2 regions of the Kribbella sp. NPDC004138 genome follow, and region 2 is predicted to be linked to the other one. Evidence: riboswitches for the same ligand, from Rfam matches in the RefSeq annotation. Region 2 holds a riboswitch; the other holds the start of a gene.
What was found. A riboswitch is a leader RNA that binds a small molecule or an ion and turns the genes downstream of it on or off. The one in region 2 is predicted to bind cobalamin.

Region 1: linked by a shared signal. The riboswitch ahead of ACWEOO_RS23835 (CbtB domain-containing protein) and the one ahead of cobN (cobaltochelatase subunit CobN) in region 2 are both predicted to bind cobalamin.

What each region holds. Positions count from the first base shown of each region.
Region 1 covers NZ_JBSGFZ010000017.1:57,314-63,086, forward strand. Annotated here, with positions in the region: gene ACWEOO_RS23825 (MFS transporter) at 1-760, shown strand, start outside; gene ACWEOO_RS23830 (LysE family translocator) at 741-1,382, opposite strand; adenosylcobalamin (AdoCbl) riboswitch at 1,744-1,836, shown strand; gene ACWEOO_RS23835 (CbtB domain-containing protein) at 1,881-2,078, shown strand; gene ACWEOO_RS23840 (CbtA family protein) at 2,084-2,836, shown strand; gene ACWEOO_RS23845 (histidine phosphatase family protein) at 2,833-3,387, shown strand; gene ACWEOO_RS23850 (alpha/beta hydrolase) at 3,445-4,548, shown strand; gene ACWEOO_RS23855 (hypothetical protein) at 4,545-4,916, shown strand; gene ACWEOO_RS23860 (hypothetical protein) at 4,973-5,362, shown strand; gene ACWEOO_RS23865 (alpha/beta hydrolase) at 5,429-5,773, shown strand, end outside.
Region 2 covers NZ_JBSGFZ010000005.1:258,855-264,627, reverse strand. Annotated here, with positions in the region: gene ACWEOO_RS09125 (cobalamin biosynthesis protein) at 1-676, shown strand, start outside; gene ACWEOO_RS09120 (histidine phosphatase family protein) at 667-1,347, shown strand; gene ACWEOO_RS09115 (DUF3500 domain-containing protein) at 1,338-2,306, shown strand; gene ACWEOO_RS09110 (hypothetical protein) at 2,310-2,735, opposite strand; cobalamin riboswitch at 2,794-2,921, shown strand; gene cobN (cobaltochelatase subunit CobN) at 2,955-5,773, shown strand, end outside.

The sequences.
Region 1 (5,773 bases), on a different contig from region 2:
GGGGAAGCTGTGGGACAAGCGGGCGCTGTGGGCGATCGCGGCCGCGGTCGGTGTCGGCCTGCTGCACTACGGCGGGCAGCAGCGTGGCGCCGTACAGCTGGCACTGCTGGCGATCGGTCTGGCCGGGGTGATCGCGTTCGGTCCGCGGCTGCTGCCGTCCGGGACCTTCGCCTTCGGGCGCGGGCTGCCGTCGGTGATCGCGCTGCGCGGTCTCGTCGCGGCGGCCGGGTTCGGCGCCGAGGTGTTCCTGCCGTTGATGCTCACCCGCGAACGCGGCCTGTCGCCGGCGCTCGCCGGACTCGTCCTGACGGTCAGCGCGCTGAGCTGGAGCGCTGCGTCGTGGTACCGCGGCCGGCCGAACCAGCCGTTCTCACACGCGGTCTTCCTGCAGGCGGGCATGCTCGCGATCCTGCTCGGCATCGTGACCGCGGCGCTGACGCTCGACCCGCACGTACCGGTGCTGGTCGGCATCCTCGGCTGGAGCCTGACCGGCCTCGGGATGGGGACCGTGTTCCCGACGCTGTCCGTGCTGGTGCTGGAGTACTCCGAGCGCGACGAGCAGGGCGCCAACAGCTCGGCCCTGCAGCTCAGCGACTCGTTGTCGACCGCAACGATCCTCGCGATCGGCGGGTCGTTGTTCGCGGCGCTGGAGCCACATTCCGCGATGACGGCGTACCTGGTCGCATTCGGTCTCCCGGCGCTGCTCGCACTGCTCGGCGTCCCGGCAGGACGGCGTACGGCTATTCCTTCGAGCCGGTGACCGCGATGCTGGCGCCGAGGCCGATGATCATCAGGCCGCCGGTGCCGCCGACGAGCTCGAGCCGGCGCGGCGACCGCGCGAACCACTCCCGCGCCGTACCGGCCACGAACGCCCAGACACTGTCCGAGCAGAGCGCGATCAGGATGAAGATCGTGCCGAGCACCAGGATCTGAGCCCACGCCGGCGCAGCCGCGCCCTTGTCCACGAACTGCGGCAGCACCGCCGCGAAGAACACCGCCGTCTTTGCGTTCGTCACCCCGACCAGGAACCCCTGCCGGATCGTCCGACGCGTCGTGCTCGGCTTCGCCGTACCCCGCATCGCCTCGACCAGCGACTTCCGCGACCGGAACGCCTGCACGCCGAGATAGATCAGGTACGCCGCACCCGCCAGCTTCACCACCGTGAGCGCGACCGCGCTCGCCGCAATCAACGTCCCCAGCCCGAGCGACACCGCCCCGAGCAGAATCGCGGCGCCGAGCGTGTTCCCCACCATCGTCAACACGGCTTCCCGCCGCCCGACCGCCAAGGCGCGACCGACGATGAACAGCACACTGGGGCCCGGCACGACGATGATGATCAGCGCGGTGATCGCAAACGCGACCAGATGATGAGCGGACGGCATGCCGCTCAGGATAAGCCGCCCCACCCGCACTCCGCAGGTGCTTACTTCGTCACGGGGCCCCTCAGCGCACTTGCTTCGCGCGCTCCGACCCGCCCCGCTTGGCGCGGGTGTCGAGTCGGCTTCTGGCTGGTCGCGGCCTTCGACCCCGAGTCGTGGCGTTTGGCTCCCGGGCCCTGCGCCGAGTCGTGGATATCGGTCCGTTCTCACCGCCAATCTCCACGACTCGACGACCCCGGCCGGAACGCGTGGCTGGTCGTACCTGCGCCGCGTGGCCCCGGGGTGCGCAGGTGGGATTGGTCACCGGCGCGCCGGGGTGCGTTGACCGGGGGTTGGTGGGGACCTTACGGTTCGAGGGTCAACCTGCGGTGCCATGAGGGAAGCCGGTGCGAATCCGGCGCGGCCGCGCCACTGTGATCGAGTTTCGGCTCGTAAGTCAGGACGCTCGGGCATCGCAGCCTTTCGAAGGGGACGCGCACTTCCCCAGGAGGTTCAGTTCAGATGGCAGCTCCTGCCCGCTCGGTCGCCGTACCGGCTCTTTCTCCCAGGCTCCTCGCCGTCGCGCTGCTCAGCGTCGGCCTGATGTTGCTGCTCGCGTATCTGGTCGGGTTCGACCAGGGTGCGGTGTCTCGTTCGGGGATGTTCCTGCACGAGCTGATGCACGACGGTCGGCATCTGCTCGGCGTGCCCTGCCACTAGATCAGATGCGCACCTTCGGACAGCTCCTGGTGCGCGGACTGATCGTCGGACTCTTCGCCGGCCTGCTGGCCGGATCGTTCGCCTACGCGCTGGGCGAGTCGCGTGTCGACGCGGCGATCGCGATCGAAGAGGCCGGTGCCGCGCACTCCCATGACCATGACCAGGCCCATGAGCACGGCGACGACCACGGGGAAGAACCGCTGGTCAGCCGCGAAGGCCAGAAGGCCGGTCTGTTCCTCGCGACCAGCTTGTACGGCGTGGCGCTCGGCGGTCTGTTCGCCGTCGCGTACACGCTGCTGCGCCGCAAGCTCGGCACCGGCAACGACGCGTACGCCGCGCTCGGACTCGCCGCGGCCGGTTTCGTCGGCGTCGTACTGGTCCCGTTCCTCAAGTACCCGCCGAACCCGCCCGCGGTCGGTGATCCGGAGACGATCACCAAGCGGACCGTCACGTATCTGCTGACGCTGGTGATCGGCCTGCTGGCGGTCTGGGCCGGTGTCGCGCTGTCCCGGTGGGCGGCGCGGTACGGCGAGGTCGCCCGGCTCGCGGGCGGTGTCGCCGGGCTGGTCGTCACCGTCGTGGCGGCGTACCTGATTCTGCCGCGGATCAACGAGGTTCCGGAGTCGTTCCCCGCTACGCTGCTGTGGCAGTTCCGGTTCGCCTCGCTCGGTACGCAGGCGACGCTGTGGCTCCTGCTCGGACTCGGGTATGCGGTCGCGGTGGACCGCCGGCCGGCCCGAGAAAAGGTAGCGATGTGACGGGGTTGACCTTGGTCGCGCACGCCTTGACGCCTGCGCTGCGTGGACTCGTGCTCGGTGGTGACGCCGAGCCGGATCGGGCGAGTGTCGAGACGGCGCGCGAGTTGAAAGTGGCCGCGGATGCGGCGTACGCCGGTCCGGAGCGGGCCGCCGTACGCACGGCGGCGGCGCTCGGGCTCGACCCGGTGGTGGAGCCGGCGTTGCGCGATCGCGAATACGGCGACTGGGCCGGACGCGGGCTGGAGGAATTGCTCGCGTCCGATCCGTCGGGCGTTGCGGCGTGGCTGGATCGGCCGCACACCGCGACACCGAACGGCGAAACCGAGAACGACGTGATCGCCAGGGTCGCCGACTGGCTGGGCGACGTCGCGGCGCGGGACCACGGCTCGGCGGTCGTGGTCGTCCACCCGGCGATCGTCCGCGCGATCGTCCTGTACGTCGTGGACGCGCCGGCGGAGTCGCTGCGCCACGTCGACGTACGCCCGCTCGCGGCGGTCAACCTCTCGCACCACTCGGGCAACTGGTCACTTTCCCTGGCCCCCTGGAGCTGACAAACTGCGGTTGGCCCGGTTACACGCCCAGGTGACCGGCTGTCACGGGGAGTCACGATGGCTGAGTCCGACCAGCTTGCCGAGCGGTTCCGTGCGAATCATGCCCTGCTCGTCGCGGCCCGCGATCGTCTGCAGAGTGCGGTCGACGCCGAGACCGCGACCGATGCGGACAAGAAGCGGCTGGCGACGATCGAGGAGCTGCTCACCCCTGTCACGGTGTCCGAGCTGGATGCCGACGGCAACGTCATCGAGGTGCAGCGGCCGCGGCAGTTCTACTCGGTGGACCCCGACGGTCAGGGGCGTGCGGTCGAGGTGCTCGGCGACCTCCAGCAGGCGCAGAACGTCGCGGTGCTGGTGCCCGGCATGGGGAACAGCCTCGACACGTTCCGCGGACAGTCGGACCGCGGCGACCTGATCAAGCAGGAAGCCGGCCCGGGTACGGCGGTCGTGGTGTGGCTCGACTACGACTCGCCGCAGGGCCTGGTGGAAGCGGCGAGCAAGGACGCGGCGATCGAGGGCGGCCCGCGGCTCGCGGGGTTCGTCACCGAGCTCGACGAGCTCAAGTCCGAGGACGCCGAGGTCACGCTGGTCGCGCACTCGTACGGCACGGACGTGGCCGCGCAGGCGGTGATGGCGGGCGCCCGGCCGAAACGGCTGGTGATGACGGGATCGCCAGGAATCGCGAAGTACATCGACGAGGCCGCGGACTTCGTGCAGCCGCCGACCCGGTTGTACACCGAGCGCGCCCCGGGCGACTACGTCTCGTACTCGGAGTGGCACGGGCCCGATCCGGCGACCTTCCCGGACGCGATCCGGATGGCGACCGCCGACCCGCGGGGCGACGACCCGGTGTCGGTGCACTGGCACAACGAGTACTACCGGCCGAACAGCGAGGCGCTGCGCAACATCGGCCGCGTGGTCCGGGGCGATCTGGGGCACATCACCACCACGAACACCAGCCGGGCGACCGAGACCAAACTCTTCCTCGGTACGTCGTGGGGCGGTGCGCTGAACGGTGTCGCGGGCGCGGCGTCGAGGGTGTACGACGGAATCGTGGCGCTCACCAAGCCGTCGAAGCAGTCGGCCGGCTCCGCCGCCGGGCAGACCGCGGCGCACCGGACGAACAGCGCGGCACGAGGCCCGGAAGGGCGGCAGCGATGACGAGCGACCGGGAGTTCCTGCGCAGCGAGTTGCTCGCGGTGGCGGAAGCCGTCGTACCGGATCAGCGTCCGGTCGTCACGCACGACCCGGGGCCGGTGAATCCCGGCGTCCTGTTCGACGGTCGCGGCACGGCCACGGTCTGCCGGGTCACCGTCGAGACCGGCAACCCGAAGGCGCCCGACCCGTCCGCGACGGTCGACGCCGCGGCCGCGACACTCCGCGCGCGGGGCTGGACCGCGGACGTCGTACCGGAGGAGGACGGTCACTATCGCGTCGCGGCCAGCCGCGACGGCTTCGACGTCGCCGTCCACGCCTGGGCGACGGACTGGCGGATAACGTTCACCGGGGAGACACCGGTCGTTTCTTGACGGCCGAAACGCGGCGTGTCCTCGCGAGCCTTGGCCGCACGGTGTATCACGGAAGCGTGACCCTGACCGAAGCCCGCAACTTCCTCCGCTCGGAACTCCTCGCGGTGGCAGCCACTGTCGTCCCTGACCAGAAGCCGACGGTGACGCAGGACGTCGGCCCCGTCGACCAAGGTGCGCTGTCCGACGAGAGCGGACCCGAGTCGGTCTGCACGATCACCGTCGAAACCGGCGATCCGACCACCGCCGCCCCCGATCCCGGGGCCCAGATCGGCTTCGCCGCCGAGACCCTGGAGTCCCGCGGCTGGAAGGTGACCGTGTCCGAGCCCGTCGAAGGCCGCCACGAACTCACCGCCCGCCGCCAGGGCTACGACCTCACCGCCACCGCCCGGACCACGGACTGGCGCCTGACGTTCACCGGCCAGACGCCGTACGTCGACGAGCTGTAGGAGGACCTCGGCCAGGACCTAGGATGCACCGGCAAGCGTTTGTCGCCGTGTCTGGTGAGGTGAGGGATGTCCGAGGACCTCGATGCGCTGCTCCTGCGGTTGCGGGACCTGCCGGACGACCGGGCGGTCGCGGAAGCGGACGCGTTCTTCCGGTCACTGCCCGCCGAACAGGCGATCGCCCTGGCGGAGAGCCGGCCGGAGCAGGTCGGGCCGTTGGAGGGCGCGCCGCCCGAGCTGCGGTACCGCGCCAACCAGCTGATCCTGGTCGCGGCGCAGCAGCGGCTGCACACACTGGTCGAGAACCGGCAGGCGACCCTTGCGCAGCGCCGGCGGCTGGTGACGCTCAACGAGATGCTCGAGCCGGCCGGGAAGCGCCTGGACGTCGACGCCGACGGCAATCGTGTCGAGGTG
Region 2 (5,773 bases):
CGCTGCCACCTGGGCTGTGCTGGGCGCTCGCAGTCTGGAGCGTGAGGCCGAGGCGATGGCTGAGCTGCTGGAGGAGAAGGACGTTCCAGGTGCGCGGGATCGCCTCAGCCACCTGTGTGCGCGCGACGCGACCGGCCTGGAGGCCGACGAATTGGCCCGCGCGACGGTGGAGTCGGTCGCGGAGAACACCTCCGACGCGTGCGTGGCGCCGCTGCTGTGGGGCGGGTTGCTGGGGGTACCAGGTCTGCTGGGGTATCGGGCTGTGAACACGTTGGACGCGATGGTCGGGTATCGCTCACCCAGGTACGAGGACTTCGGCTGGGCGTCGGCGCGGCTGGATGACCTCGTCAACCTGTTGCCGGCGCGGGTCTGCGCGCTGCTGACCGGGCTCGCATCCGGCCGCCCCCGCGAAACCGTCGCCGTGTGGCACCGGGACGCGCCGAAGCATCCGAGCCCGAACGCCGGGCCGGTCGAGGCGGCGTTCGCCGGAGCGCTCGGGCTCACGCTGGGCGGTACGAACAGCTACGGCAGCTACGCGGAGGACCGCGGCACGCTGGGTGACGGCCCGGCGCCGACGGTCGCCGACGTGCGCCGTACGGCGGAACTCGCGCGGCGGGTCGGGATCGCCGCCGTGTGTCTTGCGGCCGTACTCGGGAAGGGGAAGCGATGGATCTGAGCCGCCGGCCGGTGCGGATCGCGTTGATCCGGCACGGCGAGTCCGAGGCGAACCTGGACAAGACGGTCTACGAGCGGACCCCCGACCATGCGGTCCCGTTGACCCCGGTGGGCCATGAGCAGGCCGCCAAGGCGGGGCGGGAGCTGCGGGAGCTGTTCGAGAACGAGCCGGTCCGCGTGTACGTCTCGCCGTACCTGCGCGCCCGGCAGACGCTCGACTCGCTCGGGTTGGACGACCTGATCGAGCTGCCGCGGGAGGAGCCGCGGCTGCGGGAGCAGGACTGGGCGAACCTCCAGGACACCGAGGACATCGAGCGGCAGGAGAAGCTCCGCGACTCGTTCGGGCACTTCTTCTACCGGTTCACCCACGGTGAGTCGGGGTCGGACGTGTACGACCGGGTGTCGACGTTCCTGGAGACCATGCACCGCGACTTCGAGAGCGCGGACGCCCCGCGCAACGTGCTGCTGGTCTCGCACGGCCTGACCATGCGGCTGTTCTGTATGCGGTGGTTCCATTGGTCGGTGCGGTTCTTCGAGTCGCTGCGGAACCCGGGGAACGCCGAAACACGCGTCCTGCTGCGGCAGCCGGATTTCCGGTACAAGCTGGACCGGCCGTTCGAACAGTGGACCACCTACGAACCGACGGAACGGGAGCGATCGGCATGGTTGTAGCGCAGACGCGGGACACGGTTCTCGAGTTGCTGGCGAGCCTGACACCGGACCAGGCCGGCAAGATCCGCGCACCCTTCGACACCCCGGACCACAAGCAGTGGACGTACCTGCCGGGACCTGTGCCGGGCCTTGCCCTGACCGAGCTGACGCCGGCGCAGCAGAAACTCGTGGAGCGGCTGGTCGCGACCGGGTGCAGCGAGCGCGGTACGGCCGACGTCTGGGCGGTTCTGGACGCCGAGATCGTGGTCCGCGGGCTGCCGGACCTGCCGCCGTCGGGGGAGTGGGAAGGCGCGACCGTCGCCGACCGGTACTTCCTGCGCGTGCTCGGGGACCCGAACGGCACGGAGCCGTGGGCCTGGCGGCTGAACGGTCACCACCTGGCACTGCACGTGACGGTCGTGGACGGAGCGATCGCGTTCACACCACAGTTCCTCGGGTCGAACCCGGCCGAGGTGCTGACCGGGCCACAGGCAGGGCGGCGGTTTCTGGCCACGGAGCAGGACCTGGGCTTCCAGCTGCTGCACGCACTAGAGCCGGGACAGCTGGAGGTCGCGCTGGTCTCTCCGGACGCGCCCGACGACATCCTGACCCGGCACGACCCGGTGGCCGACGCGTCACTCCTGCACCGCGGCCTCGCGTACGGCGACATGACCGAGGACCAGCGCCAGCTCCTCAGCCTCCTCATCGGCCAGTACGTCGGCCGCGCCGCCGGGCCGATCGGCCTGCAGACCTGGCAGGACATCACCGAGCACGGCATCGAACGCCTGACGTTCGCCTGGGCCGGCGAAACCCAGCCCGGCACCGGCCACCGCCACTACTACTCGATCGCGGGTCCCACGTTCCTCGCCGAGTACGACAACACCCAGGACAACGCCAACCACATCCACTCGGTCTGGCGCGACGTCCGCAACGACTGGGGCACCGACCTCCTGGCCGCCCACTACGCGATGCACAGATAGAGCTCACCAAAGCCGGCGCTGACCTTCGGCGAGACCGAACTCCTCGAGTTCGACGTCGCGTCGAAGGCGCCGCCGACGGTACGGCGCGACGATGCTCAACACGATCCCGTCCCGGTGCTCGGCCTCCACCTGAATGCCGTCGGGCCACCCATCGCCGCCGAGCCGCACATCCGCGACCACCGCAGCCGCCATCAGATCGTCCCGCCTCGCCCGCAGACTGTCCCAGAGCAAGTCGATCGTCCGGCGTGCGTCGGCCTTCTCGCCGAGCATCTCGATCGAGATCGGCTCACCGTCTGCCGCGCTGACGGCGAACGGCAGAAAGCCGCCGCGCTTGACCAGGTGCTCAACCGCCAGTTGGACGGCGGTGTCGAACAGGTCGTCGAGCGTTTGCTGTGCCTCGGCAGAGGCAGTGTTACGCCAGGAGGTCATCGGTGGCCGCTTTCGCGAGGTGATCTGGACCGCATCCTCTCAGACCCACAGACCGAGCTGGGTCGGATAGAGTCGCGGCGTCATTCGACGGCATCTGCAGGAACCCGGTGTGAGTCCGGGACGGTCCCGCCACTGTGACCCCGCGTTCTGGGGGGAGTCAGGAACTGCCGCCGTCGTACCTCCGGTCGGGACGTGGACATCCCGGGAAGGACTGTGCGCGTGGCTGCGAATCTTCTGCTGCTTTCGACCGCTGACACCGATCTGCTGGCTGCAGCAGAGGCGGGTGCCGGCTGGAACGTCGCCAACCCGGCCAGGCTGGGGCTCACCGAACTGGGTCCGCTGCTCGGCGCCGCTGATGTGGTTGTGGTGCGGCTGCTGGGCGGGCGGCGGGCGTGGGAGGACGGGCTCGACGCTGTGCTCGCCTCGGGGAAGCCCACGGTGGTGGTCAGCGGTGAGGCCGCGCCGGACGCGGAGCTGATGTCGCTGTCGACCGTCCCGGCCGGGGCGGTCACCGAGGCGCTGGCCTACCTTCGCGAGGGTGGCGCGGACAACCTCCGCAACCTGGCCGGCTTCCTGCGGGACACGCTGCTGCTGACCGGCGACGAGTTCGAGCCGCCGCGCGCGCTCCCGGCGTACGGCGTGCGCGGGACGTACGCCGAGGACGGGCGTCCGGTGGTCGGCATCGTGTACTACCGCGCACACGAGATCTCCGGGAACACCGCCTTCGTGGACGCGCTCGCGGCCGCGGTCGACGCGGCCGGCGCCCAGCCGCTGCCCGTGTACTGCGGGACGCTCCGCGGGCTCGACCCGACGTCGCCCGACAACGCCGGGTTGTTCGAGTTGCTGCGCAAGTGCGACGTACTCGTGACGACGCTGCTCGCGGCCGGCGGATCGGTCGCGGCCGACGCGAGCGCGGGCGGCTCGGACGACGCGTGGGACGCCGGTGCGCTGGCCTCGCTCGACATTCCGTTGATCCAGGGCCTGGCGCTGACGTCGACGCGCGAGCAGTGGGTGGACAGCGATGCGGCCGTCAGCCCGCTGGACGCGGCGACGCAGGTGGCGATCCCGGAGTTCGACGGGCGGCTGATCACGATCCCGTTCTCGTTCAAGTCGTACGACGCCGACGGCCTGGCCCGGTACGCGCCGGATGCGGAGCGGTGCGCGCGGCTGGCCGGTATCGCGGTCGCGCACGCCCGGCTGCGGCACATACCCGCAGCCGAGAAGCGGATCGCGCTGGTGCTGTCGTCGTACCCGACCAAGCACGCCCGGATCGGGAACGCCGTCGGGCTGGACACGCCGGCGTCGGCGGTCGTGCTGCTCGGGCAGCTGCAAGAGGCCGGGTACGACCTGGGCGGCCTCGACGTCGGCGAGCTCGAAGGCGACGGGCTGATCCACCGGCTGATCGCGGCGGGCGGCCACGACGTCGACTGGCTGACCGACGAGCAGCTCGCCAACGCGGTCGCCAAGGTTCCGGCGTCCACGTACGCCCGCTGGTTCGGCGGCGTGCCCGAGTCGTTGCGGACGGCAATGACCGAGGCGTGGGGGGAGGCACCGGGGGAGCTGTACGTCGACACGTCCGGCGCGGAGCCCGCGATCGCGCTGGCCGCGTTGCGGTTCGGGAACGTCGTGCTGATGATCCAGCCGCCGCGCGGCTTCGGCGAGAACCCGGTGGCGATCTACCACGATCCGGACATGGCGCCGTCGCACCACTACCTCGCCGCGTACCGCTGGCTGGAGGCGCCGGCCGACCAGGGCGGGTTCGGCGCGCAGGCCGTCGTACACCTCGGGAAGCACGGCACGCTGGAATGGCTGCCGGGCAAGGGGATCGGGATGGCGGCCGGTTGTGCGCCGGACGCTGTGCTCGGGAACCTGCCGATGATCTACCCGTTCATCGTCAACGACCCCGGCGAGGGGACGCAGGCGAAGCGGCGGGCGCACGCGACGGTCGTCGACCACCTGGTGCCGCCGATGGCGCGGGCCGAGACGTACGGCGACATGGCGAAGCTGGAGTACCTGCTCGACGAGTACGCGACGGTGCAGGCGCTCGACCCGGAGAAGGTGCCGACGCTGCGGGCGCAGATCTGGACGCTGATCCAGGCGGCGCAGTTGCACCACGACCTGCACACCGCGGAGAAGCCGGAGGACGACGACTTCGACGAGTTCGTGCTGCATCTGGACGGGTATCTGTGCGAGATCAAGGACGTGCAGATCCGCGACGGGCTGCATGTGCTGGGTGGTGCGCCGGTGGGTGAGGCGCGGGTCAACCTGGTGCTCGCCGTACTGCGGGCTCGGCAGTTGTGGGGTGGGTCGTACTCGATTCCGGGGCTGCGGGCTGCTCTGGGGTCGGCTTTCGGAGTGGACGAGGCCGAGTTGCTGGCCAACCCGGGGCCGGCGGCCGACCTGACCGATCTGGCCACCCTCGCGGACCTGCCGGCGGTGACCGGGGCCGACGGGGTGGACATCCTGGAGGCTGTCGCGCGGAAGCTGGTGCTCGGGATGGAAACGCTGAGCTGGGACGCGACGAAGGTTCCGGTGGTGGTCGCCGAGGTGCTGGCCCGGGACTGTCCCGAGGTCGAGGCGTCGCTGACCTTTGCAGCGACCGAAGTTGTTCCGCGGCTCGCGCGGACGCCGGACGAGCTGGGGAACGTGCTGCGGGCGCTGGACGGGCGGTTCGTGGAGGCCGGGCCTTCGGGGTCGCCCACGCGCGGGCTCGTCAACGTGCTGCCGACCGGGCGCAACTTCTACGCGGTGGACCCGAAGGCGATCCCGAGCCGTAACGCCTGGGACGTCGGGGTCGCGCTGGCCGACTCGCTGCTGGCGCGGCACCAGGCCGAGACCGGGGAATGGCCGCGGTCCGTGGGCCTCACCGTCTGGGGTACGTCGGCGATGCGCACGCAGGGCGACGACCTCGCCGAGGTGCTCTGGCTGCTCGGCTGCCGGCCGGTCTGGGACGACGCGTCCCGTCGCGTCACGAGCTTCGAGGTGGTCGGCCTGGAGGAGCTCGGCCGGCCGCGGATCGACGTGACGATCCGGATCTC